One region of the Pseudoalteromonas sp. HL-AS1 genome, then DNA from elsewhere that is predicted to be linked to it. Evidence: predicted binding sites of a transcription regulator. Region 1 holds the regulator's gene; each other region holds the start of a gene.
The links. The regulator sigma-54, encoded in region 1, starts transcription at its own class of promoters, with help from an activator protein. The targets are predictions, from matches to a motif close to GTTGGCACGNNNNTNGNNT.
Positions count from the first base shown of each region.

Region 2: the regulator sigma-54 is predicted to act here: its motif matches at 3,186-3,204, upstream of flgJ (flagellar assembly peptidoglycan hydrolase FlgJ).
Region 3: the regulator sigma-54 is predicted to act here: its motif matches at 6,210-6,228, upstream of RB214_RS03845 (EF-hand domain-containing protein).
Region 4: the regulator sigma-54 is predicted to act here: its motif matches at 5,276-5,294, upstream of RB214_RS17540 (hemerythrin domain-containing protein).

Region 1 is NZ_CP133569.1:652,720-660,836, forward strand. It holds gene RB214_RS03050 (protein disulfide oxidoreductase) at 133-684, opposite strand; gene mgtE (magnesium transporter) at 742-2,100, opposite strand; gene RB214_RS03060 (HPr family phosphocarrier protein) at 2,233-2,505, opposite strand; gene rapZ (RNase adapter RapZ) at 2,548-3,393, opposite strand; gene ptsN (PTS IIA-like nitrogen regulatory protein PtsN) at 3,412-3,864, opposite strand; gene hpf (ribosome hibernation promoting factor) at 3,869-4,156, opposite strand; gene RB214_RS03080 (RNA polymerase factor sigma-54) at 4,183-5,682, opposite strand; gene lptB (LPS export ABC transporter ATP-binding protein) at 5,752-6,477, opposite strand; gene lptA (lipopolysaccharide transport periplasmic protein LptA) at 6,474-7,019, opposite strand; gene lptC (LPS export ABC transporter periplasmic protein LptC) at 7,009-7,563, opposite strand; gene kdsC (3-deoxy-manno-octulosonate-8-phosphatase KdsC) at 7,560-8,111, opposite strand; gene RB214_RS03105 (KpsF/GutQ family sugar-phosphate isomerase) at 8,112-8,117, opposite strand, start outside.
Region 2 is NZ_CP133569.1:2,623,048-2,631,164, reverse strand. It holds gene RB214_RS12215 (flagellar basal body rod protein FlgF) at 1-452, shown strand, start outside; gene flgG (flagellar basal-body rod protein FlgG) at 474-1,262, shown strand; gene flgH (flagellar basal body L-ring protein FlgH) at 1,279-1,962, shown strand; gene RB214_RS12200 (flagellar basal body P-ring protein FlgI) at 1,974-3,068, shown strand; gene flgJ (flagellar assembly peptidoglycan hydrolase FlgJ) at 3,241-4,257, shown strand; gene flgK (flagellar hook-associated protein FlgK) at 4,259-6,325, shown strand; gene flgL (flagellar hook-associated protein FlgL) at 6,328-7,542, shown strand; gene RB214_RS12180 (flagellin) at 7,820-8,117, shown strand, end outside.
Region 3 is NZ_CP133569.1:816,193-824,309, reverse strand. It holds gene RB214_RS03880 (hypothetical protein) at 257-421, shown strand; gene RB214_RS03875 (multifunctional CCA addition/repair protein) at 427-1,677, opposite strand; gene RB214_RS03870 (hypothetical protein) at 1,810-2,037, shown strand; gene RB214_RS03865 (DUF1543 domain-containing protein) at 2,068-2,568, opposite strand; gene RB214_RS03860 (sigma 54-interacting transcriptional regulator) at 2,577-3,926, opposite strand; gene RB214_RS03855 (hypothetical protein) at 3,929-4,474, opposite strand; gene RB214_RS03850 (HAMP domain-containing sensor histidine kinase) at 4,476-5,933, opposite strand; gene RB214_RS03845 (EF-hand domain-containing protein) at 6,265-6,498, shown strand; gene RB214_RS03840 (hypothetical protein) at 6,523-6,750, shown strand; gene RB214_RS03835 (EF-hand domain-containing protein) at 6,937-7,173, shown strand; gene RB214_RS03830 (calcium-binding protein) at 7,183-7,419, shown strand; gene RB214_RS03825 (amidohydrolase) at 7,552-8,117, shown strand, end outside.
Region 4 is NZ_CP133570.1:109,758-117,874, reverse strand. It holds gene RB214_RS17555 (FAD-dependent oxidoreductase) at 1-1,499, opposite strand, end outside; gene RB214_RS17550 (TonB-dependent receptor domain-containing protein) at 1,524-3,884, opposite strand; gene RB214_RS17545 (hypothetical protein) at 4,304-4,717, shown strand; gene RB214_RS17540 (hemerythrin domain-containing protein) at 4,811-5,236, opposite strand; gene RB214_RS17535 (hypothetical protein) at 5,583-5,837, shown strand; gene RB214_RS17530 (hypothetical protein) at 5,897-6,148, shown strand; gene RB214_RS17525 (DUF6500 family protein) at 6,178-6,396, shown strand; gene RB214_RS17520 (GGDEF domain-containing protein) at 6,433-8,117, opposite strand, start outside.

The DNA.
Region 1 (8,117 bases):
ACGCGTTTTTTAGCTTTTGTATACGTAAATTAAGTCAGCTTTGCTCTTTATTATCTATATTATTGTAGGTGATATAGGGTGAGGTTTTAGAGCCCCTCTCCTTAGATATCCTGTGCTAAGTTTAGCTTTTTTTTAAAGCATTGATGATAACCACAAACGCAATTTAAGTGACCATAACGGCTGAATGCCGGTGAGTCCTTGCGTCATTTTATTATCTTTTAAGATTATATAAGATGGCGTGACTTGTCCCTGCCAATCGGAAAATATCTCGCCGTGTCGATCGTTAACAGTACTGAAGCTGTAGCCCTGCTCATTTAAATAATCATGCAGCTCTTGATCAGAGCCTGATTTTATCGCGATGCTCACAACGGGGTATTTATTCTCGTTTGCGAGTTCGTTTATGGCAGGGGAGGTAATACTACAAATAGGACACCAAGTTCCCCAAAAATACACAAGCGTGGGTTTATCTTGGCTCATTGCTGCTAAATCAATGTTTTGCCCTTTATAATCGATTAATTGTAATTGAGGATTTGCTGGCATGACAGGTTGCCGCCACCAATTGACGGCGGTATAAAGGACGAAAAATATAGAGCCATATACCAGTACACTTTTTAATATGGATACGCTTTTTTGTTTTAGCGTTTTTTTAGGTATGTCATTTTTATGTTTGGTATCCGTTGCCATAGCTACTGATTTACCCTAAGTATTTTTGCTGTAGTTTTTACATTTAAAGCGTTTAATTTATATCAGCAACCATGTAGCAGTACCTAAAAAGGCGAATATACCAACAATATCAGTCACCGTGGTTAGCACCACACTCCCTGCAAGAGCAGGGTCTATATTCATTCTTTTAAGAATTATTGGAATACTTGCACCAGCAACACCTGCCACCACTAAGTTCATAAACATAGCGAAGGCGAGTACGCCACCAAGCATAAAATCCCATTGCCATAGCGCAATAACACCCGCAATTAATAGTGACCACAAAATACCGTTTAGCGCGCCAATGGCCAGTTCTTTCATCATCAGGAAACGTTGGTTTGTTTGGTTTATATGACCTACTGCAATACCACGGATAACAAGCGTTAATGATTGGCTACCAGCAACACCACCCATAGAAGGGACAATACCGTTAAGCACAGCCAAAATAGGGAGCACATCTAAAGTGCCTTCAAAAAAGCTAGCTACAAAAGCAGCTGCAAGTGCGGTTAGTAAATTAACTCCTAGCCAAACTGAGCGTTTTTTAGAGCTTTTTAGTACAGGCGCGAATGTATCCTCTTCATCATCAAGACCGGCTAGGCTTAATAAGCTATGCTCGGCATCTTCTCGGATTACATCAACGATGTCATCGATAGTAACACGACCGAGGAGTTGGTCGTTATCGTCCACCACAGGGGCCGATATCCAATTATGGCGCTCAAATAATTGCGCTACTTCACTTTCATCCATTGAGATTGGGATAGACTCACAATCTTCATCCATTAAATCGCGCACAATTTTTTCTGGCGGATTAGTTAATAATGTACTCAGCGATAAAGCGCCTATAAAGCAGTTATGTTTATCAACAACATATAAATCATCTGTACCCTCTGGTAACTCACCACGCAGTCTAATATAACGAAGTACAACATCGAGTGTTACATCAGGGCGAATGGTCACCGTATCGGTGTTCATTAGCGCACCTGCTGAACGCTCTTGATATGACAGTGCTTGCGTGGCACGTTCACGGTCTTGAATGTCCATCGCGCTAACAACGTCTTTATAGACGGTATCTGGCAGGCTACGTAATACTTCACCTAAGTCATCGTGGCCCATGTCTTCAGTTGCGGCGGCAATGTGCTTAGGTTCCATTTGGGCAATAATGCCTAAACGAACATCTTCAGATAATTCTTCAAGAACATCACCCTGCACATCAGGATCGACCAATTGCCAAAGCAGTCGGCGAATTTTATGCGGTGATGATTCTAATAATAATGCGGTATCACAAGGAGCCGTTTTTGCGAGCATGCGCCTAACTTGAACAAATTGACCACTATTGAGTGACTTCGTCACCTGTTTTAGTTGCTGTAGTGGGTAATCTTGTTCAAAAGCTTCAGGCATTGGCGTCCTTTATAAATTGTTATATTACTTTATGGGGGGGAGGTGAGTTAACTGGCGTTACTAACCTATCTATTTTATATATCTGTTTTAATTGAAGCATTAGTAATGCGAATATTGTTTTTATAAAACAGGTTATTCTTGTTCATTAAAGCGTTGTGCTATTAATTCTCCAACAGCGTGTAAAGCTTGCTCAGAATCAGGGCCTTTACAAACAACTTTAACTTCTTTTCCTTGGCTACTTTCAAGTAACATTAGTGCAAGTACGCTATCGCCTGCTGCTTCTTTGTCATCTTGGAATAATGTGATTGTCGCATCAAATTGTACTGCTAATTGCGCAAGCACAGTAGCTGCTCTGGCGTGTAAGCCTAATTTGTTTTTTATTAAAAAGGTATCTTCACAATGCATAACTTACTCTACCTAAGCTGAACAGGTGATTATTCAGCTATATTATTTTTCTTGCTCGCGATGGCGAATTTTTACATTGGGATGTGTCATTGCGAAACTTTCACCGATAGTTTGCGCTAAATACACAGAGCGATGTTGCCCGCCTGTACACCCAATAGCAATGGTTAAATAACTGCGGTTATTTCGTTCTAAATGTGGTAACCACGTTTGTACAAATGTTTGAATTTGCCATGTGAATTTTTGCACTATGCTGTGATTAGCTAAATAGTCTTTAACCGGTTGATCTAACCCATTTAAAGGCTTTAACTCTGGTTCCCAGTGTGGATTTGGTAAAAAGCGTGCATCAAATACGTAGTCTGCTTCTTTTGGTATACCGTGTTTAAAACCAAATGATTCAAATGTGACAATCAGTTGCTTATCTTTTTTACCTAAAATCTTTTCACGAATAGATTCAGCGAGTTGATGAACACTTAAATCAGTCGTATCTATCATAAAGTCGGCGCGAGTGGTTAATACATCAAGTAATTCTTTTTCTTTTTTGATGGCTAAATCAAGCGGCAACGAGTCTATTGATAGTGGGTGTAATCTGCGTGTTTCAGAAAAGCGTTTGATCAATGTCTGATCGTCGCTATCTAAATAAAACAACGTAGGGTTTGCAAAGCCAGGCAAGTATTCAAGAATATCGTTAAATTCATCTTGTTCTTTAGGGATGTTGCGCACATCTATGCTAACAGCAATTTTATCGTAGCTATCAGACACACTGCGAACTAATGAAGGTAGTAGGTTTACTGGAATATTATCTACGCAATAATAACCTAAATCTTCTACAACGCGCAAAGCAACCGACTTTCCAGAACCAGAACGGCCACTTATGATAATTAACTCCATTTAACACCCTTTATAAAACTATGATTGATCGACAATAACTTGGTAAAGCTCAGTATCAGATTTTGCACTGCGTAACTGTTTACAAAAATCTTTGTTGTTTAGTTTATCAGCAATGGTTGCTAGAGTCTTTAAGTGCTGCTGGTTATCGCCATCTGGTACGATGAGTGCGACAAAAATATCAACAGGGCGATTATCGATTGCATCAAAGTTTATTGGAGTTTCGCTAACGAGCACTAAAGCCAAAGGCTCTTCTGCACCGCTCATTCTTCCATGAGGAATAGCAATGCCACGCCCTATACCTGTACTACCTAATTTCTCTCTGCTCATTAAAGCATTAAGAATATCTTGTTGCGGTAAATACGGAAGTTTGTCGTGAGCAAGTTCGCTAATGAACTCTAAAATTCTTTTTTTGCTATTAAAAAGGACCGCAGCTTTGCTGCAGTCCTGGCATATAAGTGAACTTAATTTCATCATATTAGTGTCGAGCAAGCTTCTCTTTGTGTTTGATTACTTGGCGATCGAGCTTGTCGATCAACGAGTCAATAGCGGCATACATATCTTGATGTTCTGTAGAGGCAAATAGCTCAGCACCGCTTACGTGTATTGTGGCTTCTGCTTTTTGATTTAATTTTTCTACATCGAGAATGACATGAACATTATTAATATGATCAGAGTGTCTTTCAAGCTTCGCAAATTTAGTATTAATATAGTCTCTTAGTGAATCGGTTAATTCTACGTGACGACCAGTTAAGTTTAGTTGCATAAGCATTACCCTCTTAGTTTAGCGTCTTAAATCAGACTTTTACGCTGATTTGACGGTGGAATAGCAAGAGATTCACGGTATTTTGCGATTGTACGTCTTGCTACTTTAATTCCTTGCTCAGCCAATATATCCGCTATTTTGCTATCACTCAATGGTTTTGCTGAGTTTTCTGCTGCGATTAATTTTCGGATAAGCGCACGTATTGCTGTAGATGAACATTCACCACCGTTTTCAGTACTTACATGGCTTGAGAAAAAATATTTAAGCTCAAATATACCACGGGGTGTATGCATGTACTTTTGAGTAGTCACACGCGAAATTGTCGATTCGTGCATTTCTACCATTTCAGCGACATCATTTAAAACCATTGGTTTCATGGCTTCAGGGCCATGTTCAAAAAATCCTTGTTGTTGCTTAACAATACAATTAGTAACTTTTAATAGCGTGTCGTTTCTACTTTCTAAGCTTTTAATAAACCATTTAGCTTCTTGTAAATGTGAGCGAATAAACTGGCTGTCGCCACTTGATTTTACAGTGCGAGACATTGCCGCGTATTGGCTATTAACACGAATTTTAGGCATGCTATCTGGGTTTAATTCGACAACCCAGCGACCTTTAATTTTTTTAACTGACACATCAGGAATAACATACTCAGATTCTTCCCTTACAATAGTATCTGCAGGTTTTGGGTTGAGAGTATGTATTAGTGTCATCACTTCTTTAAGCTCTTCTTCTTTAAGCTTAGTTTTTTTCATTAATGTACGATAGTCGCGAGCTGCTAATAGATCAATATGCTCGGTTAAAATCATTTTCGTTTCATTAATGTAAGGTGTTTCTTTATCAAATTGATTAAGCTGAATACACAAACACTCTTGTAAACTACGTGCAGCAATACCAACAGGATCAAACAGTTGAATGCGTTTTAATACCGCTTCAATTTCATCAAGTTCGACTTCGTTATCATCTTCGTTTTCTTGATTAAAGCTTTCTAAAATTTCTTCGCAACTGAGAGTTAAAATACCTGAATCATCGACGGCCTCTACAATCGCAATAGCGATGGCTTCATCGGTAGGGCTAAATGGCGTTAGTTGTAATTGCCACATTAAATACTCATGGAGCGTTTCAGTAGAGGCGCCTTGGTATATAGATTCGTCTTCAGGCATTGGACCTGATGAGGCTGCTGGGGCGGCACTCATGTACTCATCCCAACTAACATCCATAGCCATGTCGTCACTTAGCGTGTCTTTTGCAAGTGCTTCACCAGTATCTTGTTCATATTCGCTCGGAGCATCATCAGCAGATGCGCTAACAGTTATGTCATCGGTATCAGCTTTTTGCTCGTTTTTACCAGCAGCGTCTTCAGAATAGTCTGCCTCTTCAACCTCTAAAAGTGGATTACTGTCGAGAGCTTCTTGTATTTCTTGCTGGAGATCCAATGTACTGAGTTGCAACAAACGAATAGCTTGTTGCAACTGTGGAGTCATTGTAAGTTGCTGGCCCATGCGCAGCTGTAGTGATTGCCTCATGTATCTCTAACAATCCTTTTATGTTGTTATAATTAATACTAGCAGATGCTTAAAGACATGGCGTAAATGTTACAGCCTAAATTGCTCGCCTAAGTAAACATCGCGTACTGTTTTATCATTTAATACGTGTTCTGGAGTACCTGATGCAATCAGTTCCCCATGAGAAACAATGTAGGCTTTTTCACAAACATCAAGGGTCTCTCTTACGTTATGGTCGGTAATTAATACTCCAATCCCACGATTTTTAAGATGTTCTATTATTTTCTTTATATCTAATACCGAAATAGGGTCAACACCAGCAAACGGTTCATCCAGTAATATAAATTTAGGATCTGCTGCCAGCGCTCGTGCTATTTCTACACGACGACGTTCTCCACCCGATAATGCCATACCTTGGCTATCACGAATGTGTTGTATGCTAAATTCATCTAATAAGTTATTGAGCGTGTCTTCTCTGGCTTGTTTATTTAGTTCTTTGCGCGTTTCTAAAATGGCCATTAAGTTTTGATAAACAGTCAGCTTTCTAAAAATCGATGACTCTTGTGGTAAGTAGCCTATGCCTAATCTAGCACGACTATGCATAGGTAAAAGAGTAATATCGTTATCATCAATAGATATTTTACCTTTGTCGCTAGGAACAAGCCCTACAATCATATAAAAAGTCGTTGTTTTACCAGCACCGTTAGGGCCAAGTAAGCCAACTATACTGCCAGCTTGTACTTCAAGGCCGACGTTTTTTACAACTTCACGACCTTTATAGCTTTTTGCTAATAGTTCTGCTTTTAATGTGCTCATGGTTGACCTTTATCGCCTTTTTTACTTTTTTTAGTTTCGATCGGTACTAAAATTGTGTGAACGCGGTCAGTTGAGTTTTCATCTTTTTCGGCACTGATGAGCTGCTGCTCTATGTCGTAGGTAATGCTTTTAGCATTTATTTTTTGTCCGGCTTGCGATACTTGTGCATTACCAACAAGCGTTAAAAAACGCTTAGATACATCATAACGTACTTCGTCAGCACTGGCGCTCATAGTTGTGCCGTCTGATTGCTTTTCTTCAAAGTGCGCAGGGCTACCTGTGGCAATTAATAATTGTTTATTATCACCAAGTTCATCACGTTTGTGTACTTCGAGGCGATCGGCTGTAATGCGGCGATTACCGTGAATAATCTCAACGTTTTTCTCAAAAATACCCACATTAGCTTTCAATTGACCTTCTTGCTTGTCGGCACTTATTGAAATTTGATTGGCAGCAGGTTGCGTGTTTTGCTCTGCAGCACTACTATTAAACGCTAGTATAAGTGTAGGAATTATAAGTGATTTTAATATTTTATTGGTCATAGTATATGGTTCGCGTATGGTTAATTAGTTTTATCACTTCGGTTTTTAAGTCGGCTTCTAGGCCTTTACCGGTGATTTTTAAATTGGGTCCAGTGATGATGACGGGTTGCTCCGAACGCATTGTTAATAGCTTTATATCAACCTGAATATTATCAGCATTGATTTTGTCTATCATGGCGTTATCGGTTAAATTTTTGGCAACCACATTACCTTCTAAAATTAATTGTTTATCTTCGTATAATGTTGCTTCGTCTGCATTTATTTGCCACGTTTGTTGTTCGTTATATAAAGTGAAAATGGGTTTTTCGAAAAACGTGAAACCTAATTGCTGGTATAGCTCCATTTTAGCCGCAGTGACTTTGTGGCTAATTTTACCTTGCTCATCATAGGCTGTCTGTTTGAGCTCAATAGCTATGTAATCAGGCTTAGCAATAACTTCAGGCTCAGCCTGAGGCACAATATTTGTTTGTGTAAAATAAGGGTACCAAAGCCAAACCATACAGCTAATGAATAAAACGCTTAATATTATGCGCGCTGCATTCATGAACTAGTGCCTTGTGTAGTCAATGCTTTACCATTTTCAAGCATGAGCAAATCGGTGAGTTCTCTCACAGCACCAAAACCACCAGGCATTTGCGTTACATAGTGTGACAAACGCTTAATAAGTGGGTGGGCATCATTTACTGCAACGGCAAAGCCTACTAACTCCATAACAGGCATGTCAGGACCGTCATCACCAATATAAGCAATTTGTTCATCGCTAAGGTTGAGTTTATCTTTTAATTCTTGATAGGCAATGAGCTTATTTTCTTGGCCTTGATAAATATGCTGTACGGTTAAGCTGCTCATACGTTGTTGTACTATCTGTGAATGACGACCAGTAATAACAGCTACTTCAAAGCCACTGTTTATAAGTGCTTTAATGCCAAAACCATCTTTTGTATTAAATGCTTTTAGCTCTTCACCTTGATTGCCAAGGTAAATACGGCCATCAGAAAATACACCATCAATATCGCATATAAGTAGTTTTACTTTTTTAGCGCGTGCTTTTGCATCATCGCTCAGCGGTTGATAGAGTTCTTCAAATTGCATTTATAA
Region 2 (8,117 bases), 1.7 Mb from region 1:
CTTATACCAAAGTAGGTACGCTCAATATTACTGCGCAAGGCATGTTAGTAACGAGCGGTGGTCGTCAAGTAATTGGCGAAGGCGGCCCTGTTATTTTACCCGTCCCAGTCGAAAAAATAGGGTTTAGCCAAGATGGCGCTATTCAAGTTCGCCCGCAAGGCGCTCCCGCTAATTTTTTAGAAGAAATCGACACGCTTAGAGTGGTAGAAGCAAATAGCTCACAGCTCGAAAAAGGTAACGACGGTTTATTTAGACCAAAAGCAAATGTAACAGTAGATACCTCTGCCAATGTAAAAGTTTTAAGTGGTTCGCTTGAAATGTCGAATGTGAATCCGGTTCACGAAATGGTCGACATGATAAGCCACCAGCGCCAATTTGAATTACAAGTGAAATTAATGAAAACAGCTGAAGAAATTGACGAGCGTCAAGATCAGTTATTACGCATAGTTTAACTTTAAAGTGAGGACACGATTATGAATCCAGCATTGTGGATCAGTAAAACGGGGCTAGACGCTCAACAAACCGATATATCGGTTATTTCAAATAACTTAGCGAATGCGAGTACTGTAGGTTACAAAAAAAGCCGCGCTATATTTGAAGATTTACTTTATCAAAATATTAATCAACCAGGTGGTCGTTCATCGCAAGATACCGAAATGCCATCAGGCTTAATGTTAGGTGCGGGTGCTAAAGTTGTAGCTAATCAAAAAGAGTTTACGCAAGGCAACATGTTGACCACCGAAAACTCACTAGATTGGATGATTTCTGGCGAAGGTTTTTTTGAAGTACTGCAACCAGATGGCAATATTGCTTACTCGCGCAACGGCCAGTTTACTACCGATGGCGATGGACGAATTGTAACATCGGGCGCAGGTTATGTGATTCAGCCAGAAATGAATGTACCAGACGACGCGCAATCAATTACGGTGTCGCAAGATGGCGAAGTATCTGTACGTGTTGCAGGCCAAGCGGATAACGTAGTAATTGGTCAGCTAACAATTAGTGACTTTATTAATCCATCGGGTCTTGAGCCAATTGGTCAAAACCTTTATACCGAAACTGCTGTAAGTGGTGCACCGGTACAAGGTAACCCGGGTGTTGAAGGGTTAGGTAGTATTATTCAAGGCTCACTCGAAACATCTAACGTAAATGTGACTGAAGAGCTGGTAAATCTAATAGAAACTCAGCGTATTTACGAAATGAACTCAAAAGTAATTTCGGCCGTTGACGAAATGATGAGTTATATCAATCAACAGCTTTAATAGAGTAGGGGGAATTATGCGTAATATTATTTTATTTGCAGCGGGCACATTATTTTTAAGTGGCTGTATGTCTACGCAAAATAGCGAAGTAGTACAGGACGACCCTTACTATGCACCTATGTACCCCGAGCCTATTTTAGAGCCGATGGTAGCAACGGGTTCATTGTTTAATACTCATACATCAAACGACTTATATTCTGATAAAAAAGCGCTACGTACTGGCGATATAATTACGGTTAAGTTACAAGAGTCTACTCAAGCAACAAAAGCTGCTAAAACAGAAACAGACAAAGAAACCGACGCAAGTTTAGACCCAGTGATTGGATTAGGTGGTCTACCTGTAAATATAGGTGGCGATAGTATTCAGTTTGGTATTGGTAGTGATTCGTCGTTTACGGGCGATTCAAAATCAAACCAGTCAAACAGCTTAGTAGGCGATATTTCGGTAAATGTTATGCGTGTTTTACCTAACGGTAATTTAGTTATACGCGGCGAAAAATGGCTAACGCTTAATACCGGCGAAGAGTTTATTCGTTTAGAAGGGCTAGTACGCCCTCAAGACGTAAGCGCCGATAATACGGTTGAATCAAACCGCATTGCTAATGCACGTATTCAATACTCAGGTAAAGGGCAAACGCAAGAGGCGCAAAGTCCTGGTTGGCTTACACGTTTCTTTAGCAGTTCGCTGTTTCCATTTTAGAGGGTAACAACATGAATAGCCTTAAAGCTTTATGTTTAGTTGTATTATTAGGTTGGCAGTTTACTGCCAGTGCTGAGCGCATAAAAGATGTGTCTATGGTTGAGGGCGTGCGCTCTAACCAATTAGTTGGTTATGGCTTAGTGGTTGGTTTACCGGGCACTGGCGAGCAAAACTCATATACACAACAAAGTTTTAGAGGCATGTTGAACAGCTTTGGTATTACGCTACCTTCAACTCAAAGTCCTAAAATTAAAAATGTTGCCGCTGTTGCTGTTCATGCAGAATTACCCGCATTTAGAAAGCCCGGGCAAACAATCGATATTACGGTTTCGTCTATTGGTAGTGCAGGCAGCTTGCGTGGCGGTACTTTACTACAAACTTTTTTAAAGGGTGTAGATGGCAACGTATACGCAATTGCACAAGGTAGCTTAATTGTAGGTGGCTTAGGCGCACAAGGTCTTGATGGCAGTAAGGTTGTAATTAACACCCCTACCGTTGGTCGTATACCAAATGGCGCAACAGTTGAACGCACAGTAGAAAGTCCATTTATGCAAGGCGATTACATTACCTTCAACCTAAACCGCCCAGACTTTACAACGGCAAAACGCCTAGAAAAAACAATTAATGATTTAGTCGGCCCAAATAGCGCACAAGCAATTGATTCTGTTTCTATTCGTGTTATAGCACCACGCGATGCATCCCAGCGTGTATCGTACTTATCAACACTCGAAAACTTAGAATTTAAGCCAGCTGATATGGCCGCTAAAATTATAGTTAACTCGCGCACAGGTACAATTGTCATTGGTAAAAACGTTAAGCTTCAGCCTGCCGCTATAACTCACGGTGGCTTAACAGTAACAATTGCAGAACAACAAAATGTGTCACAACCAAACCCGCTAGCAAACGGTGATACTGTTGTTACACAGCAAAGTATTATTGATGTAAATCAAGATGACTCGCGCGCCTTTGTATTTAATCCAGGTGTAAGCCTTGACGATTTAGTTCGCGCAATTAACGAAGTAGGCGCAGCGCCTGGTGACTTAATGGCTATTTTAGAAGCACTAAAAGAAGCTGGCGCAATTAACGGACAGTTAGTTGTTATATAAATAACCCAAGCCAATAAATAACGTATTACTTAAGCCCTATATTTTTGAAACAAGATATAGGGCTTTTTATTTACAGCAACTTAAGTTTATTATTTTTATCTTCCTCTTTTTATCGGTAGTGGCTCAATTTTTGCATTTTTAACTGCATTATTCATTTTGTGTCAAAAAGCCGATGGAAACTAACCACCTCGATAAGCAAAACTTTTTTGATTTAGGCAACTTAGATTCACTTCGTAAAGAAGCCTTAACCAGTGGCGATGCATCAACTGATGCCTCTAAAGCTGCGCTCAAAAAAGCGGCCGCACAATTTGAAGCTATTTTTACGCAAATGCTGCTCAAAGGAATGCGCAAAGCCAACGAAGCATTTGAAGACAAAGACAGTCCATTTAATTCAAGTGGCGTAAAGTTTTTTGAAGAAATGCACGACCAGCAGCTTTCAACAGAGCTTTCATCAAATGGCTCTTTAGGCCTTGCCGATTTAATTGTTCAGCAGTTATCGCCTGAGTCTAAAAACTTTATGCCAGGCTCTGTACTTAGAACAACCAACGATATTTTTAGCGATACGCAAGTCGGATCAGCGCTTCCTCATGAGCAAAAAAATAATCAACCCGATCTTATCGTTAAGAGCACTAAAGCCGATATTGCTGAGCCTAAAGTTAATACTGCAGAGTCTAAAGCCGATAGCCCAACATTTAAAAATGCAGAAGAGTTTGTAAGTTCAGTGTGGGAACACGCTAAAACTGCAGCGCAAAAAATTGGTTTAAACCCAGCGGTAATGGTTGCACAAGCAGCACTTGAAACCGGTTGGGGTAAGCACATTATTAATAAAAGTGACGGTGGCAGCTCAAATAACTTATTTAATATTAAGTCAGATAAAAGCTGGGAAGGCGACAAAGCAAGCAAAGTAACGCTTGAGTTTGAGCAAGGCACACCCGTTAAAAAACAAGCCAGCTTTAGAGCCTACGCTTCAATTAAAGATAGTGTGAACGACTTCGTTGATTTTTTAACGCAAAACCCACGCTACCAAGAAGCATTACAAAATACAGCAAAACCAAATGACTTTTTAGATTCATTGCAAAAAGCAGGTTATGCAACCGATCCAAATTACGCCAGTAAAATAAAAAATGTGCTCAATAGCAGCCAGCTAAAAGACATTGCGGCAAACGTGATCCGCCAAGGAGTAGAGTAACATGTCGTTTAATTTATTAAACATTGCCAGTTCTGGGGTTAGAGCAAGCTCGGAGCTACTGCAAACGACAAGTAAAAATATCGCCAATGTAAATACCGTAGGTTACGTACGTGAGCGTACTGAATTTACCACTATGGTTGACAACCAAGTGGGGCGAGGCGAAACATACCGATTACTAAACGAGTTTGCTCAGTCACAGCTAAATCGTGACACCTCTAATAAATCGTTTTTCGATCAGTTTATTACTGAGGCTAATCGAGTTGATACTATTTTTTCTGAAGAGTCGAACAACCTTTCGACTGGCATTAACTCTTTATTTAATAACGTGCAAGAAGCGCTTAATCAGCCGTCATCTACCGTTGCTCGCTCATTAGTAATGACCGACGCGCAAAGCTTAATTGATCAAATGGATAGGCTTTCGGGCATCGTGCTTGATCAAAAAAGTATAGTAAACGAGCAGCTCGAAATATTTTCAGATGAAGCAAACTCACTCATTCAAAGTATTAGCACGCTAAATCAAAATATTGCAGCAGTTAATGGCACTAATAACGCCGCAGATGCGAGCTCTACCTATAACGAACGTGATAAAGCGATACGCGACTTATCAGAGCTAATAGACATAGAAACGCTTGATGGTCCAAATGGCGAAAAGCTCGTTTTTATGGGCACAGGCGAAGCAGTTGTTATGCAAAATGGCGCATTTAACTTATTTTCGATGACGGGCGACCCCGATCCTAATTTTAAAGAATTTAAGCTTGACGTTAATGGTGGCAAAGCAGTGCCGCTTGAAGTTGATGCAAGTAAACTCAAAGGCAAAATTGGCGGCTTACTTTCTTTTAGAGATGACATATTAGTCCCTGCGCAAAACCAAATTGGTCAAATGGGCTTAGCGATAGCTGACGCATTTAATGAGCAAAACAAATTGGGTATGGATGCAACAGGCCAGCTAGGGGGGAATATTTTTAATATACCTACCGTTGGCGCTTATGCGTATCAAGCTAACACCGGTACTGCCGGTATGACTGCAACGGTAGAGCCAGGTAAAGGCAGTGAATTACCTGCCAGTGATTTTATTATTACTTATACCAGTGCGACATCGGTTTCTATTCAACCAGTAGATAATAAAGGCGAGCCGCTAGGTGATCCATCAGTTGCAGATATCCCAGCCGATGGGATCATAAATGCAGACGATATTCGAAATGCAGTCCCTTATCAAGCGGCAACACCTACAACACCAGAAGTGCTTGCAACAGTAAAAGACTCCTTCGGACTCCAATTAAATATAGATACAAGCAAAACAGGTAACGTGGGTGATCAATTTCAAATAAAGCTTAATTCAGATTCCGCTTCAAGTATCACACTTGCAACAGGTCGCGCAGAAGACCTAGCACTCGCATCCCCTATTCGTACAGCTAACAGTATAGATAATACCGGTACCGCTACTATTTCAGCAGGAGAAGTTACAAGTGTAACATCGGGTGGTTTTAGCACAGCTCCCGGTTTGACCAATGGCGTTATTACCCTAGTTAAAACAGGCACTGCAAACGAATATCAAATTTCTGATGAAAATAATACGGCAACAACAATTATTATTCCACCGCCAGGTAATAATGTTTTATCTCAAGCAGGAACGCCATACAGCGATTATGGTTTTGACTTTGATATAGAAGGTACACCAGCAACAGGCGACACCTTTACACTTGAGTTTAACGAAGGCGGCTTTGATGATAACCGTAATGGTTTAAAATTAGCTGATTTACAAAATGGTGAGTTAGTACGTTTAAATGTAGAAACAACAGCAACAGCCGATAATCATAAAACGTTCAACCAAGCTTATTCAGGATTAGTGAGTGATATAGGTGTTATAACTGGCCAAGCAATCACAAGTGGGGCTGCATTTGACGCTCTAGCACAACAATCTGAGGCATGGTATGAATCACTATCTGGAGTAAACCTTGATGAAGAGGCCGCAAATTTACTGCGTTTTCAACAATCATACTCAGCATCAGCACAAGTTTTAGCAGCAGCTCAAGAAATTTTTGACACCTTATTAAATGCGGCGAGGTAATTATGCGTTTATCTAATAATTTAATGTACCAAAATGGCACTGATAAAATACTTGAAAATCAGCAACGCGTTGCTGATGCACAAGAGCGTGTTAATACAGGGAAAAAGTATCTCTCTTCATCAGAGGCTCCCGCGATAATATCTCAGGCAATGTTGTTTAACGATAAAATTCAAATAAATGAGCAACATGTTAAAAATTCTGAAATGTTGAAAAGTCGCCTTGAAACACAGGAAGGTGTACTCGAAAGTATCAAAGAGTCGGTAGATAGGGCAAACATTCTAACCATTAAAGCAGGTAATGGGGCAATGTCAGACATCGATCGAAAAAGCATGGCCGGTGAGATTGAATCAATTAAAGAAGCGGTTTTTAGTTGGATGAATGCAAAGTCAGAAAATGGCCGTTATATTTTTTCAGGCTATCAGGATAATGCGCAGACTTATTCATTTAACTCGAATACAAATACATACGAATATAACGGCGATCAGGGTCAGCACCGTATTAAGGTCGCTGATGGGGTTGAAATCAAGTCGAGTGATAATGGTTATGAAGTATTTGAAAAAGCACAAAAACGCTTAAATATAGAAAGAAGTTCAGTCACTCCTGCAGGAGCAGATGTGTATGTTGGTGAGCAACCTATATTTGATCGATTCCATCAGGACAATTATAACGCTGATCCGAACGCGGCTGCGAATGCGAATTTAATCACCGTTAATTTTACTTCTGCAACAGATTACGATTTGTTACAAGGTGGCGTTACAATTCAGAGTGGGACGTACAGTGGTAGTAACTTGTCCATTTCAGGCTTAGATATTGATGTTCCCAACACAGTTCCAGGAAGTATTAGCTTTGAATTAGAAGAGCCTAAAAAAGAAAATTTACTAAATTCTCTGAATAAGTTATCAGTTGCACTATCTGATAACTCTTTAAGTAATGCGGATTTTAAAGAAGTACTGTCTAATACTCTCGTAGGACTTACAAATTCAAAAAACCTTATCTCGCAAACGCAGGCGAGTCTTGGTGCTCGATTCAATACTGCGGATAGAATAGCTTCATCTAATTTAACTTCGGATATTAATAATAAACAAGCGAAAGCAAAACTTATTGAAGTTGACATGGCTGAGGCTATCTCCGATTTAACTAAGCAAGAATCATCACTGCAAGCATCTCAAGCAACGTTTGGTCGGTTAGCAAACCTTTCCCTATTCGATTATCTATAAATTAAATGGAGGATAAGGCAAAAGTTTGCCTTATCCTCATGTGCAACTTTATATCTCCTCCTAGTTAATCTAAATAATCCTGATGATTTTTTAAGTGTATGTTTTTTATGGTTAATACTAAAGTGCATTTCTTTATTTTGTTTTTTGAGTAATAAAAATCTAAAGTATTTTAAAACGTGCCCGATAACTTAAATAAGGCAGCTGATGAATAAATCGATTCAAAGGCTTAAAAGATTAAGTTAAGTGTAAACACAGCGTTTACCTCAGGAGAACCATCATGGCACTTTATGTAAATACAAATGTATCAAGTTTGAATGCTCAAAGACAGTTAATGAACTCAGGTAATACGCTTGATACAGCGTTTCAACGCTTATCTTCAGGTCTACGTATTAATAGTGCAAAAGATGACGCGGCAGGCTTGCAAATCTCTGACCGTTTAACGAGTCAAATAAATGGCTTAACGCAAGGTAACCGAAATGCAAATGACGGTATTTCACTGGCGCAAACAGCGGAAGGTGCGTTGGATGAAATGACAAGTATGTTCCAACGTATTCGTACATTAGCAGGGCAGGCAG
Region 3 (8,117 bases), 160 kb from region 1:
TACCGTTGTATTTATAGCCACAGCATTATATGCAAATAGTAAGTACGCAATAAGTTAAATTCAGCTGTATATTTTTAGTTAAAAAGAGTTACTTTAACTTACCTTAACTCCATATAAATTAACAAACAAATTCCTCTCATCCCTTAAAACCCGCCGGTTACAATTTAGTACAACTTCAAATGTAACTATTCACTTTTAATTCAGTCGAATGACCATACCCTACATCATATTAAAGTATTAAATTGAAGGAATACTCATGAAACCATCACTAGAGCGTGAAGAACTAGACTTTATTTTTGACTTATACAGGCCCTCTAAAAAACCTGAGCCTGAAAATGTAAAACCAAAAAGTACAAACTACAAAGAGCTAAGAAAGCACGACGCGACCAAAAACCAAGGCGTATCGCACTACTTAGTCTAATTTTATTACGCTTGGGACTTCTCATGTTCTAAAAATGCTTTAATGCAGTTTATTTCTGCAAGTTTTACTTCTTCGCCTATTTCAGGGCCTTTTTTGCCATTTTTAAGTGCATTTTGCACTACCAGCTTCTTATCCATTTTTTGCAGTTCAGTATGAATTGCTCGCAGCTTAGCTGATTGCGGGTATGGCTTATCAACAAGTGTTTCACCACGCCCTTGTGCATCGCATTGGCATGCTTGGGTAAACGCTATAAAACGTTCTGGGTGTACCAACGCATTTAAGTTAGTCACTATTAGCTTGTGAATGGTTTGCGGCCTTAACTGATCAATCGTGTGGCAAAGGGTGTGATTATCACTGGTGAGTACGCCAATATCGCGAAAACGGTTAGGCACTTTTAAGCGCTCACAAAACGCCTCAATAACTGCAACACCTTCGCGTTCGTGCCCACGTAGGTTTCCATATTTTTTAAAACTAAGCGCTTTTCCAAAATCATGGGTTAGTGCAGCAAAACGTGTTTCTAAATTAAAATTTAAATCGGCTGCACGCCTAAGTACCAGCATAGTATGTACAAATACATCTCCTTCAGGATGATGGTTTGCCGGTTGCGGTACATTAACCATGCGCTCAAGCTCTGGAAAAACCCCCAAACCTTGCAGTGCTTCAAAATAAAGCTCTGGGTACTTTTCACCCAGTGCTTTTTCAGTTTCAAGCCACACGCGCTCAGGTACTAAATGATTTAGCTCACCTTTATTTTTAAGCTCGCGCATTAATGCATACGTACTTGGGTGAATACGCCAATCACTGCCATAGCGCGCTAAAAAACGGGCAATACGCAGCACTCGAACAGGGTCTTCTACAAATGCCTCAGTGGTGTGGCGCAGTGTTTTATTTTGTAAGTCAGCTTGGCCATTAAACGGGTCAATAATATTACCGCGTTCATCAAGCGCCATTGAATTTATGGTTAAATCGCGTCTTGCTAAATCTTCTTCGAGCGTTACCGTTGGGCTGGCATCAACCACAAAGCCAGTATAGCCTTTGCCGCTTTTACGCTCTGTGCGCCCAAGTGCATATTCTTCTTTTGTTTTTGGGTGCAAGTAAACCGGAAAGTCGCTACCTATTGGTACAAAACCGAGCGACTGCATTGTGTCTGGCGTTTCACCAATCACTACATAATCGTTATCTTTCGATTTTATATTTAGCAGTTTGTCGCGCACTGCACCACCAACGAGGTAAACTTTTTTTAAGTTACTTTTCACTTTATTCCCATAAACATTAATAAAATTGTTTGATACTAATCATAACATTAATTAAAAAATTCTGCGGTGTTTGCCAAGCTTAAGTAAGCTCATTACAATGGCGCATTATTTTCAGCTATAGCTTCGCAATTAATGAAAAACCATTCATCAAAAAAAGAACTTATGTTACTACCCATTTTATTAGTGGTTATTTTAATGTGTGTGGCGGGTCACTTTTTACTACAAGCAAATTTTCAAGACAGTAATGTAGTTGAATACATGTTAGCAGCACTGCCGTTTGCTATGTTTGGATTGGTTATTGTGGCGTTTAAAATGGCGGCTAAAAGCGAAAAGGATGAACAAAACGAGCAGGACTCTTAATCCTACTCAGTTTTAGCTACTTATTATAATTTAAAGTATGTGATAGCCAAACCAGTCTGGCTTTATCGGCTGCGATATACCGCTGGGCGTGAGCTTAATGTTTAGCTGGCTGTCGAGTAAATCAATGGCAAAGCAATCGTCTACGTCATGTAAATCATCTTTATGGATATGGCTAAGCCCTGCGAGTAAATCGTTTTTAGCGCGCTCTTTAGCTTCATGGCTACTGCTTGCAACATACAATGCAAAGTCGTGTTGCTCAGCCATAGTATCACTTCTGTAAGCGCCTAAATTTACAAAATAGAGTTGTTTATTTTGCTCCACATAGCTGTCGACAACTTCTACTTTAAAGCCATCAATATGATTAATTGCCATGTAGCTATCCATGTGAACACTACTTCTGTCGCCTACCCATTGGCTTTTTAACTTTGTATAAGTTTGCTCAATGTTTTGCCCTACAACAAAACGAATATCATGCATTTCAATGTGGCAACCTTGAATCCGGCCACCTAAATACACCATAAATAACTGCATGCTTTTCCTTAACCTAAATTATCAACATCAATATTATGCTTTTTAATCAACTTATAAAAATCTGAGCGATTGCGCTTGGCAAGCTTAGCGCCTTCGGCTACGTTACCACCTGCCATTTTTAAAGTGTTAATTACATAGTCGCGCTCAAACTCTTTTTTAGCGTCGTTTAGTGATAATGGTTCTACGTTTGTTTCATTACTATTTAGCGCAGCTAACACTAAGTGCTCTGAAATAACATCGCTTGGCGTTAATGCTACAACCTGCTCTACTACGTTTTGTAGTTGGCGGATATTACCTGGCCAGTCGTAACGCACAAGCGCATGCATAGCATCGCTTGCAAAGTGTTTTTCAGTTTGCTTCATGCGCTTAGCAATACTTGCACTAAAGTGCTGTGCTAATAAGCTTATATCTTCGCGGCGCTCACACAGTGGCGGTAATTTTAAATTAACTACGTTTAAGCGGTAGTATAAATCTTCTCTAAATTGCTGGTTTAAAATAGCTTCAGGAAGATTTTTATGTGTTGCCGATACAATACGTACATCAATTGCGATTTCTTCTTGAAAGCCTACGGGGCGAATTGTTTTTTCTTGTAATACGCGCAGTAACTTAACCTGCAAGTTAAGTGGCATATCACCTATTTCATCTAAAAATAGCGTGCCGCCCTCAGCTTGTTGAAACAAACCTTGGTGATCTTTAATTGCGCCCGTAAAAGAGCCTTTTTTATGACCAAATAATTCAGACTCTAAAAGCTCCCCTGGTACAGCGCCGCAGTTAATTGCAACAAAAGGACCACCGCTTACATGACTATGCTGGTGAATCGCCTGTGCGAGTAACTCTTTACCTGTACCACTAGCCCCCGAAATTAGTACATTAACTTGCGTTGGCCCAAGTAGTTTTACTTGCTCTAACAAGTGCAGCATTGCCCCACTGCGCGTAACTATATTACTTTTAGGTGCGGCTTCATCGGCGTTAACACCATGAATTTCTATGGCTTTTGCAAGGCTGTCAAATAACTCGTCTTTATCCACTGGTTTAGTTATAAATGCAAAAATGCCCTGCTTAGTTGCCTCTACTGCATCAGGAATTGAGCCGTGCGCTGTCATCATAATGACAGGTAATGCTGGGTAGCGGCTTTGCAGCTGACGATGCAGTGCCATACCATCCATTTCATCCATGCGTAAGTCGGTTATTACGGCGTCAAACACTTGGCTTTTAAGTATTTGTAGTGCGGTTAAACCGCTTTCACAGGTTGTCACTTCGTATCCTTTTGATTCGATACGAATAGCGAGCAGTTTTAATAAGCTAGCGTCGTCGTCTACGAGTAATACTTTTGCACCTTGTACTTTAGTTGCGGCCATAATTACTGCTCCTTCGTTTCTTCTCGTAGTAAAAGTTGCTGCTCAATCGTTGCTAACGATGAGAGGGTTTCTTGCATTTTATTATTAAGTGCTTGCTGCTCTTTTTTAGCATTTATTTGCATAGTTACTTGCTGCTTTTGAAGCCATAAATATTGCTTTATGTCATCAGGCCAAAAGTAAGCAAGATCGAGCTTTAGCAACTTAGTCATTACCATATTTGGATCATCATTTATGTTTAAGCACATGAACTTAAAAAAGCGTTTAAGCTCGTTTTCGCCTGTAAAAACATCTTTGCTAGGTACCAATTTAAATCCGCCACACTGATTAGCGTGCCATGCAATAACTTGCTCTGCAGGAGGATAGCTTGGTTCAATTTTTGGTCTAGGTTTTGGACTAGGGTTACTGTTTTTGTCGTTCGTTTTTTTTGTATCGACCACAGGTGCAGGTGTAATTGACACACGCTCTTCTTGCCCATTATTAATTTCACAACCTGATATAACCATGCTGCTACTGAGCACACATAAAATAGCGATTAAACGCAAGCGCATGTTAATTAACTCCTAGATTTTTTGTTATGGGAATTTTAATTGAAAACCGGCAACCATGTGGCTCGTTATGCTCAACACTAAGTGTACCTCTTAGCTGTTCAACAGACTCTTTTACAATAGTTAAACCCAGTCCACTGCCTTGCAGCGTAACATTTTTACTGTGTTTACCTTGATAAAATGCGCTGAAAATTTGAGTTTTTTCTTGCTCTTTAATACCGCCCCCTTTATCAAGTACAACGATACAAAGCTGGTTTTGCTCAAGCGCTAAATTAATAGTAACGCTTTGCTTATTATCTGAAAATTTTAAGCCATTTGAAATAAGCTGAATTAAAATCATCTCAATAAGCTCACTAGGTAAAGCAAGCGGTTTGTTAGGTAAAGTGTTTTGCCACTGCAGAGCTTGCTCACGCGCACTTAAGCGATGCTCAAAATGGCTATTAATTTTATTAATAAGAAGACTAAATTCAACTTCGCTTAAGCTGTCTTTACTGGTGCGAATCGCATTATAACTCAGCAAACTGTCAATCATTGTGCGAAGGCGCACCATAGATTGGCTAATAAGCTCAAGCACCGCTTTTTGCTCAGCAGTAATTGGACCTACTATTTCATCAGTTAATAAATCAGTGCCTTCGACCATTGAAGCAAGCGGCGTTTTTAGCTCATGAGTTACATGGCGTAAAAAAGTATCTTTTTGCTGCTCAAGCATATGAAGTTGTTCTTGTACCCATTGGAGCTTTTCTCCTAGCTCAACAAGCTCAGCTGAACCTTTCACAGATATTTTTTGCTGCCAATGCCCCTGCCCAAGCTTATCAATAACCGTAGTTAACCCTTTTAGCCGCCCACTTATGCGCCATAAAAAACCTCCCCCAACAATTAAAGTCAGTGGAATAAGTGCCACCAGCCAGTTTATAAATGACGCTTGCAGGCTTGTAAGCTCATTTTGGTTATTGGTAATTTGCGCTTCGTTTTTATCACGTAACCATAAAGTAAGCTCAGCAACTAAGTCGCTCACTGGCACAAATAGCTCAGCTTGTTGTTGTTTTTGCTCAACGAGTTTTACATGCGCGGTTTGTAAGGTGGTATATAAGCGTTGCCATTGGTGGATATACTCTTTATTCGTGTTTACAAATTTGAGTTCATCAATGCTTTGTAGGGATGATTGCCATTTATCGACAATGAGCTTATCAAGCGATTCACTTTTTAATACCCAGTTTTGCCTAGTAGCGCGCTCAAGGCTGTTGAGTTCTTGCTTTAAAGTGTTAAACGATTTGGTAACTTGGTAGTTACTACTCACAATACTTTGAGTAACCGCTAATTGCTTATTAAGCGCATTTAAAAATACGATCACCACTATAGAAAGCGGAAGTAGCGAAAGCAGCATACTCATTGCAAATTGCCCAATTAAATTAGGCCGCCAGTTAAGCATTGCTTGGTATTTTTTAGCTATGGTTGCTGGCATTTAGTTTAGTCCTTTTAAGTTAAGCGCTCTATTATTAAGTGCTTACCTTATACACTAGCTGAACCAGCAATTATATTTAATACGATTAACAGCCAGCACTATAAAACAATGTGTCGCCAAATAGAGACAGCGTAACTCGTTGATTTTAATAAACTCCCTTTCACCCCCACCAAATAATGTTGCAAAAGGCGCACAAAAATTACAATAAACCCAGTAAAAACTTCTCACTGGCTTAAAGCAAAAACAATAACCAATTGAAAAATAACAATAATTATTATTGGCACCATTTTTGTAATAGGAAGTAATAACTTTAATCAATAAGGAAATAATTATGAACAAACGCATTTTAGTAATTTCATCATTACTGGCTTTAGGCTTTTTAGGCGCTAATGCACACGCAATGGACGTTCACGCGACTTTTAACGAGCTTGATAAAGACAGTAACGGCACATTAAGTGAAGCCGAAGCAGGTGAAGATGCTGTGTTACACGAGAATTTTTCTCAAATTGATACTAATCAAGATGGGCAATTGTCGCTAGATGAATTCAAAAAATTTATTCAATAAACTCATTTAATAAGGAACGTGATTATGAAACAACTTATAGCCGCTTTTTCATTAATGTTTTTAGCAATTAGTGCCACCGTAATTGCATCGCCAACAAATGTGCGTTTTGCCCACTTAGATAAAGACATGGACGGACAAATATCGATTGCAGAAGCAAAGGAAGACAAGGAAGTAATGAGACAGTTTGCCGACTTAGATGAAGACGGTGATGAAAAAGTCTCAAAAAAAGAATTTGAAAGCTTTAAACCTTAATGAGTAATTACTGATTAAGCTTTACTTAAGCTTGTTATAGGTAAACTGGAATTAAAAGCATTTGCCATAATCCCTGAGGGAGTGTGTAAAAGGATTTAATGTTGGGAGTTAAATTACGGCAAGTGCTTTTTCCTTTTCACTTTATTTTAGCCACAAACTTTAAATACATCTTTTGGAAGGAACACCATGAAGATACTTCCCCTTATTATAAGCATCTTAATGCTATTAAGCTTTGATGCCGCTGCACTTGATGTAAAGCAACGCTTTGATCACCTCGATAGCGACAAAAGTGGCTATTTAACGCATAACGAACTTGATCCCCAACCACAACTATTAAACACATTTGTAAAATGGGACAAAAACCAAGATAACCAAATTTCGTTAATCGAATTTAAAAATTACCTTACCAATAACCTCTACTGAGTATTTTTCATGAAAAAAACAAGCTATATAGCGCTTTTTGCGTTTAGTATTTTTAGCACATTAGGCTTTGCTGCAAGCAACAATGTTGCAGAGCAATTTGAAAAACTTGATAGAAACCAGGATGGTTTTTTAACACGTTCAGAAACCGCTGTAGACCCCGCTTTGTGGTCTCGGTTTTCAAGCTACGATCAAGACAAAGATGGTAAACTAACGCTAAGTGAATACAGTCTATACGCTAGTAAATAAACCCTTTCAAAAGCTAGATATTTTATGTTCTAGCTTTACTACTTTTTTCTTCATCATAATTTGTCTCACATATTGGTATTATAAAGTTGGGTTTGCTAGTGTTAACGCACTAACAATAAAAAATAATGCCTTATGTCGCTCAAAAAAATAATCAAACCACTCATACTAGCCAGCCTTTGCGCTAGTTCTAGTTACACTTTTGCACAAACAAAAGTAATTTATAACGCCAATGGTTATACCCCTTTATATCAAGGTGAAGTACAGCAATTTACTACCCTCGTTATTAAAAATGGCAAGGTAGTAAAACTAGGTAGCGATACACTTAAAGATAGCTACCCAGATGCCAAGCTAATTGACGCGCACGGTAATACCTTATTACCAGGCTTAATTGATGCTCATGGGCACGTTATTGGCCTTGGCGATAATTTATCGCAACTTGATGTACGCGGTGCAAAATCGGTTGATGAAGTAACGAATAAACTAAAAGTATTTGCCGATAACAAACAAGGTTGGATTATAGGGCGAGGTTGGAACCAAGAGCTATGGGCTGATACACGCTTTCCTACGGCTAAAGATTTAGACAAAGTAGTTAACGATCGACCTGTGGTGCTTTCTCGAGTTGATAGCCACGCCATTTGGGTTAATTCAAAAGCGCTCGAACTTGCTGGTATTACCGCCCAAACAAAAGCGCCTGAAGG
Region 4 (8,117 bases), on a different replicon from region 1:
GCAATTTCTTCATTATTGCCTTCGTTAAGGCGTTTAACAATAATGAACTTTTTACCATCGCGCGCTTCACAGCGTAATGCCTGATGCGAGGTTAAAATGTTTACGCCGCTTTCGCTCAACGCTTCATGAGCAAAGGTAGACACTTCAACGTCTTCTTTGATCATGATGCGCTCCGCCATTTCAATTTGCGTAACGCTTGAACCTAAACGTGCAAAGCTTTGTGCTAATTCGCTACCAATTGGGCCACCACCAAGTACTACAAGCTTTTTAGGTGCCTCATCGAGCGCTGCAAATTTATCCCATAAAGTATCGCTTGTTACATAACCGGTTTCTTCTATACCGGGCAGTGGCGGTACAAATGGGCGTGCGCCAGTGGCAATAACAATAGTACGCGCAGTTAATGTTTGCGTGCCGCCATCGTTAAGTTTAATTTCTACCGTCCACGGGTCGATTAATTTGCCGTAGCCTTTTACTACGTCTACGCCTAAATTAGTGTAGCGCTCTATGCTGTCGTGCGGTGCTATATCGGCAATTACTTTATGAACACGCGCCATTACTTTTTTAAACGAAAACTGCGGTGTCATGTTTTCTAGGCCGTAGTGTTCACCGTGGCGAATTTGCTCTGCAATTTTAGCGCTTTTAATTATCGCTTTACTTGGAACACAGCCGTAGTTTAAACAGTCGCCGCCCATTTCGCCCGCTTCAATAAGGGTTACTTTTGCTTTAACAGCAGCGGCAATATAGCTTGTTACCAAACCACCAGCACCAGCACCAATAACAATCATGTTACGGTCGAAACTTTTAGGTTTAGTATAGCTTTTGTATACACGACGTTTTTTAAACACGTTTAAGATCCCTTTAGCAATAAATGGGAATACGCCCAATAAAGCGAATGATAAAATTAAGTCCAACGATAAAATGCCCGATAAACTCTCTATTTGAGCAAGCTGCGTACCGGCATTAACAAATACAAATGTACCGGCTAGCATACCCACTTGGCTTACCCAGTAAAAAGTCCATGACTTGATGGCTGTTACGCCCATTAACAAGTTGATTAAAAAGAACGGAAACACCGGCACTAAACGCAACGTAAATAAGTAAAAGCCGCCTTCTTTTTCAACGCCTGCATCAATGGCTGCTAAACGATCAGGAAAGCGCTTTTTAATGGTGTCGCGCAATAAGTAACGTGATACTAAAAAGGCCAATGTAGCACCTATGGTTGATGCAAACGATGCAACCAATAAGCCTTCAACTAAGCCAAATAAAGCACCCGCTGCCAGTGTTAAAATAGCCGCGCCCGGTAAAGACAATGCAGTAACCACCACATACAATAAAAAGAATCCGCCAATTATTAATAGCGGAGATTGCGCTTTATATTGGCTAAACTGATCCATCGAGCCTTTTAAGCCCTCAAGCGTAAGTAGTTGGTGCAAATCAAAATGAAAGAACAGGCCGATGGCGACCGCTGCAATTAATAACAAAAGTATTTTTTTAATCATGTTCTCTCTCTTTCAAACTTGTCTTTAAAAATTATGCGTAAGCGTCAGCTTGGCGTTTATTGGTAATTCAGGAAAAGCCAAGGTTGCACCAAAATAACCGCCTTCAAATACAGGGCGCCAATTTTTTTGATTGGTAACGTTGTTTACATCTAAGCGTAACTTGGTGCTAGGCGTAAAAGCATAGCTAGTATTTACGTTTAATGTGTACTGATCGCGAATATGTACGGTTGCCAAAAAGTCTAATGGGTAACTCTTTGTATATAGACCTGAAAAACCCGTTTGCCATTTCGAATTAATTGAATAATTTCCGTTAAAGCTAAAAGATTGCTCTGGAATGCCTTGAACTTGGCTACTTGAAGGCGCAAATGCGGTAAAACTAGGAGCGCCCACACTGGTGCCTGCAATAATATCAGGGCGTGAGTTGTCAAATGCATCGGCTACTTGGGCAGAATCTTGACTACTTGCAGAATTATCGTAGCGGGCGTCAATGTAGCTATAGCCTGCGCTTAACCAATACGGGTAGGCATCGTAAAATACTTGGCTTTCAAAACCTGTGGTGCGAATACCGGTATTACTGCCATCGCGGTTACGTAAACTACGGCGTTGACTAAATATTGCGCCATCAGCGTACCAATCGCTATTGGTTGGTGCGTATTTTAAACCGAATTCAACTAAGGTATTTTCGGTTGAAAAGTTTTGCGCGCTAATCGTGTTATCACCACCAAGAGACGTACCGCCAGCCATACTATTTGATGTGGCTTCGTTGTAACTTGCTGCACCATAAGTGGTGTAATCACCGTTTAATCGGTAATTAAAGCTTATTTGCCCCGAATGTAGTTTATCGTTAATGCTATCGCTCGCTGCAATTTCACCCTCTGGTGCTATTGGGTCGTGCGCGTCTACGTCATAAAAATCTATGCGGTAGCCAACACTTGTATGAAATTTATCTGTCCAATCTGAATCTTGCTGAATAGCAAAACCCGTTTGCCATGAGCGCGAATCGGTAGTGTCTGATAAGTTAAAGTCGCCGCTGCCATCGTTATTAATATCGTACTGACCACCAGGGGATACAAATACACCTGGACTAATTTCAATTAAACGCGCTTGTTGTGCATCAGTTAAAGGAATGCGGCGATTTGAAATTGGGCCAGTTAAATCAATAGGTAAGTCGGCTTCTGTTGTAAATTGGCTGTAGCCTAGCACGCGGTTGTAACGCACATCAAAAGCAAAAATTGTTTGCTGATCGCTATTCCAAAGGTAGGTAAGCTCGGTACGGTTTTGCGCGGTATCGGCACCATCTATAATTTCAACAAAGCTATTTTGTGCAATTTCTTCGCGTTGTAAGTGCTGAAAATACGTAATGTTTTTTATTGATGCGTTGTTTGAAAGTTCACGCTTATAAATACTGTGTAGTAAATAAGTAGTGGCTTCGTTTTGATTGTCAGGGTCGGTAAGTACTGTACTACGGTCTATTTTTACTTGCCCAGTAGGTGAAACAATAGAACCTGCTGCGGGTACTGTACTGCCATTGGCTTGCACGCCTTGGCCGGTAATATAAAGGCCATCATCAATTAAGGCTTGAGTAGGGCGGTTAATACCTGCGTTATCGGTAAATTCAACTTGGTATAACTCAAAGTTAATATCCCAGCTGCTCTTGTCATCAGGTAACACCCTAAGTGCTGCAAATAGGCTGTCGCTTTTCGTGCCCGAAAAGTCGTAGTAACTGCCGTTATCAATGTGTTCAGCGCTTACTCTAAAACCTACTTTGTCTTTTACTATAGGTGCACTGTAATCAACTAAAACGCTGTACTGATCCCATCGTCCTGCAGATACCGTTGCTTTGCCTTTACTGTCGTCAGTTGATGCTTTTTTAGAATGTAAGTTTACAAAACCACCGTTGCGTTGGCTTGAGCCAAATAATACCGGTGGCGCGCCTTTTACTACATCTATTTGTTCTATAGAGTTGAACGATAACGGCACGCCAAAGCCATTATTACCTGCTTGGCGGCGTGTACCATCTTGGAAAAGCTCACCTAGTTGCCCACGAATAGTAGGTAAACTTGGTGCCCCAAAACCACTGGCTGAATAGGTATTAGGGCTGACTGCAAGTACGTCTTGTAAAGTCGTAATATTGAGTTGTTCTATTAACTCGCTTGAAATTGGTGTTACTGATCGGGCTATATCTCGTAGAGCTAAGTTGTCGCCAAAAGGGCCGTCTACAGTGGCATTTTTAACCGAAAGACCTTGAGATTTGATAACTTGGCCTGCCACCTGAATACGCTCAATTGCGCCTTCTTTTGCTGTTTTTGATTCTCCGGCTGCAAAAGCATTAAGTGGTGTATTTAATATGGTGGCTAGGGAAAGTGCTAAATATGCGAGTTTCAAACGTTTTCTCTCTACGGTTAAAATGTTGTTGGCGATAAAGACCGAAAGGATTAAAAATAACTTTCAGTAAAATTTTGATTCTTTTTGTTTTTTTAGAACATAACAAAACAGATGCATTATAAAGATGGTAATTAAGTCGTATTGTTTTATTAGTTGATAAAATATTAATACAGCGATTGTACTAGAGTGAATGTAAGTATATGCTTTTAATATAATTTTTAATTATAGACTACTTTCAACCTGCTAACATTTTAAAAGCGTTAACTTTTATGCAGCATTTTTTAAATTACTTAAATAAGCTTCACTTTTAGTACTGCATGGCTTAACTAATGAATTTAATTAAAAATTTTTGAAATAAAAAATAACTTATACGGTCTAGGTTACTTCTACGTTTATTAATATTCATTTAAGGAAATTTTATGACAGGTTCAATGAATTCTGATGTGCAAAACCGTTTGCAGTGGTCACTTTTATCTTTGCGTTTAGGCGTGTTTATTGTAATGGTTATGTGGACATTCGATAAGTTTGTTAATCCTGGGCATAGCGCACGTATTTTTGAACATTTTTACGGTATTAGTGGCTCTACAGATATAGTGGCTTACATTATTGGTGCGGTGCAGTTAGTGCTTGTTTTAGCATTTTTAGCAGGTATTAAAAAGCGTATAACGTACGGTATCATTTTTGTAATGCATGGTTTATCTACGCTTTCTTCGTACAACCAGTACATAGATGGCTTTAATAACTTATTATTCTTTACTGCATGGCCGATGTGGGCTGCGTGTTTTGCACTTTACTTATTACGCGATCAAGACGTGAAATTTACTGTTAAGTAATAAAGTACATGCAAAAAATTGGTTATAAGCCATAAGGCTTATAACCAATAAGTACACAGGGAGTGTGTGGAAGTCGGTTTGCATGTTATGCAACTAATGCATTGCGTCGTTGTATTGCTCAGCAAGGCTCTCTTTTTGCCCTTCGGTAAGTGCTTTACCCGCTAATTGAAACACTTCGTGTTCTTCTTCACTTAAATGATGATGTACCAAATGGTGTAGCTTTTTAGCTGCAACTAACCATGCTGACGAGCTCATTTCGGTATCTTCAAGTTGTTCAATTAATTCATCAATTTCGTGATGTTCAGCTACGCTGTGGCGCGCTTTTTCATGAGTTAAGTCATCAAACATAAGTGGGTTATAAAAGTAACGTTCTTCAAATTTTGCGTGATTTTCTAATTCTATTTTTAGCTCATCCATTAGCGTGTGGCGCTGCTCTGTGTCGCCGTGTGTTTGAATAAGCGCATCTACCAATTCTCGTTGTTTGTCATGGTCATGACGTAGTGCTTCAAAAATATTCATAACTAGTCCTTTTACAATTTATTTGCTTATATCATTAACTAGCAAACTAAATGCCAAATATTAAGTTATTGTATTTTAATAAATTTAATTTAATTTTTTATTCTTTGGCTGCGATCACTGTAAATTTTACAGTGATATGAATGCAATAATTTCAGGTTTTTGCGTAGTTCAATTATAAAAATGAGTATAAATCCCTACAGAACCTTACAAATATTTACTGGTTGTTTATTTTATTGCAGTGATAAAGTAACAGCGTTATTTAGGTACAACCTATATGTTACTCCCACATATAACATCAATCGGTATAAATGCAGGTAGCACGTTAACTTAATAGGATAGTTTAAGGATGAACATAAAAACCCCCATCGCCTCATTATTGCTGTGCGCTCTACTGAGTGCATGTAGTACTGCCTCGCGTTCTGACCCTAACTTATGCATTGAAAAAGCTGGAACGTTTGATCGAAATTGCGCTCAAACAAGCTCACAGGTTTACAATCAATGCATTAGCGCACAAATTAAAAAGGATGAAAAAAATGATACTTTTTTTGATGCCATCGGTACGTTCTTTTTTGAATTTTTTGTAATGGTGGTAGAAAAGTAAATAGGCTAACTTGCAGATGTAATTTAGAGTAAATCAGTTGCGTAAAAATAGGATTAGTTATGAAGCAATTGTTGATAGCAATTTCACTTTTATTATTAAGCGCTTGTGCGGCGCAGCCTTACGCAGGCTCGGCAAAATGTATGGAACAAGCTGATATTGCATACGAAACCGATACACGTAAAAACGAGACATTAGATAATGAATGCAAAGCTGCAAAAGTAAATACGCCTAATAAAGAGCTTGAGAATCATGGCTTGGTTGATAGAAGCCTTTTACAGCTAATCGTTAGCTTTTTAAATGGCGTATTTTAATAGTAAAAATATAATTAAATAAGGTATGTATGAGGGAAGAACTAAGAGCAAAAATAATTACCGTGTGCGATAAAAAAATAGCAGTTAAAGGCGAAAATGTAGGGCTTTCTTTTTATGCATTTTTTGCTAATAAAAACGATGACCCAGAGCTACTTATGGAAGCTGCTACTTGGTGGATACACACCCATAAATTAGATCATTTTGTAAAAGCACATAAAATTAAACAGATGGTTTTAGATGGACTTTAGTCAATTAACTGAGAAAGTACTTTTAGCTGTATTTATCTAATCAACAACGACTTGGTTTCTTCCGTTTTCTTTTGCTTTATAAAGTAATTTATCTGCATGTTTAATAAGAACATCTAGCGTGCTTTTTAAAGGGTTACTTACAGAGGCTCCAACACTAAAAGTGATTTTTGTATCACTAGGAAGGTCTTTTATATTACTACAATGCTCGGTAAACCTAGTGGCTAGCTGGTTAAAGATATCTCGAATAGCTAGTTTGTCAACCGAATTTAGTGCAAACAACCATTCTTCGCCGCCGTAGCGGCCAAACTGATGATCACCACTTAGTGTTTCTTTTGCAGCCTTTGCAAAGGAAATAAGAACTAAATCTCCAACATCGTGACCAAATTGGTCGTTAACTTTTTTAAAGTAGTCTAAGTCAACAATTGCTATCGTCATTTTACCTTCATCAAGCTTTGCTTCTGCTGCGCGCATTATTCCTCTGCGATTAGGGCTATTTGTTAGATAATCTGTTAATGAAATATCGTGATATTTTTGACGTTGTCGAGCTTGCCGATAAAATAAAAATAATGAAGCAATCACTAAAATAAACGCAATAGCAGCGCTGAGTCGCCAAATTATTTTTTGTTGGTACTCTTCTTTAGCTTGTAGTTCACTAATGTCTTTTTCGTACTCTAGTTGCTGTATTTTTTCTTCTTTTTGTTTTACTTCAAACTGTACCTGTAGTGTTTTTATATTACTTTCACTGGTAGCTTCGTAGTGTTTTTTTGTATAAAGGAGCTTTTGTTCAATTGCTTCAAAAGCCTCGTTAGTGTAGTTAAGGCGTCGCTTTAGCTCATAGCGTTTACTTAAAAAATCGGCTTTATAAATACTGCGGCTGAATTTATCTAAGTTTAAAAATACCTCATCGTTTGCTTCATTTGCTTGATCAAGTAAATCTAGTTTTATATATATGTCAGCTAACAAAATGAGCGATGCGAGTTGCATGTCGTGTACACCTGCAGAACGAGCAAGCTCAATGTTCTCTTTAGTTAAAGTTAAAGCTTTATCGTAGTTTGCTTGTAAGTACTCAATGCTAGCAATTGAGTATTGGGCAAAGGTTAAGCCTTTTTGCATATTAGCTTTTTTAAAATAGAGCAATGCTTTGTCTAGGTATATTAAGGCATCTTTAGGTTTTTTTATCTCGAGCAATATATTGCCTAAACTCCAATATGCTTTTGCAGTAAAAAGCCCGTCTTGTGTTTGCTCATATGCCGCAACCGCTTTTTTTGCATAATATATGGCTTTGTCTTTTTCGTTTAGATAATTATATGCATCGGCTATTTTTCTAAAAAAGTATCCCTGAGATGCTGAGTCGTCATCTTTTAATGCTAATTCTAGCCCCTCTAGTGCAACATTTAGGGTCTTTTTCAATGCGTCTGTATCGGTGTAATAGTAAGCAAGTGCTCGTAAAATAATAATTTTTTCTTTAGATGAATGCTGTTGCAGGCTCTCTTCTAATTTTGTGGCTAGCTTGTGTGCTGGAGCTGGGTTTGCATCCCTCGCTAGAGACTTGAGTTGTGATTCGAGAAATAATAAATATACACTTTTTTGGTTTGGTAACTCTTTGTTCTTTAAGTAATAGGATAAGTGAGTATTTAACGCTGCGTATTTTTCTTGTCTAAAAAGTAACTCCGCATACAAAGCGGCCGCTTCTAAATGAAGCTTTTCCCAATTTTGATCTT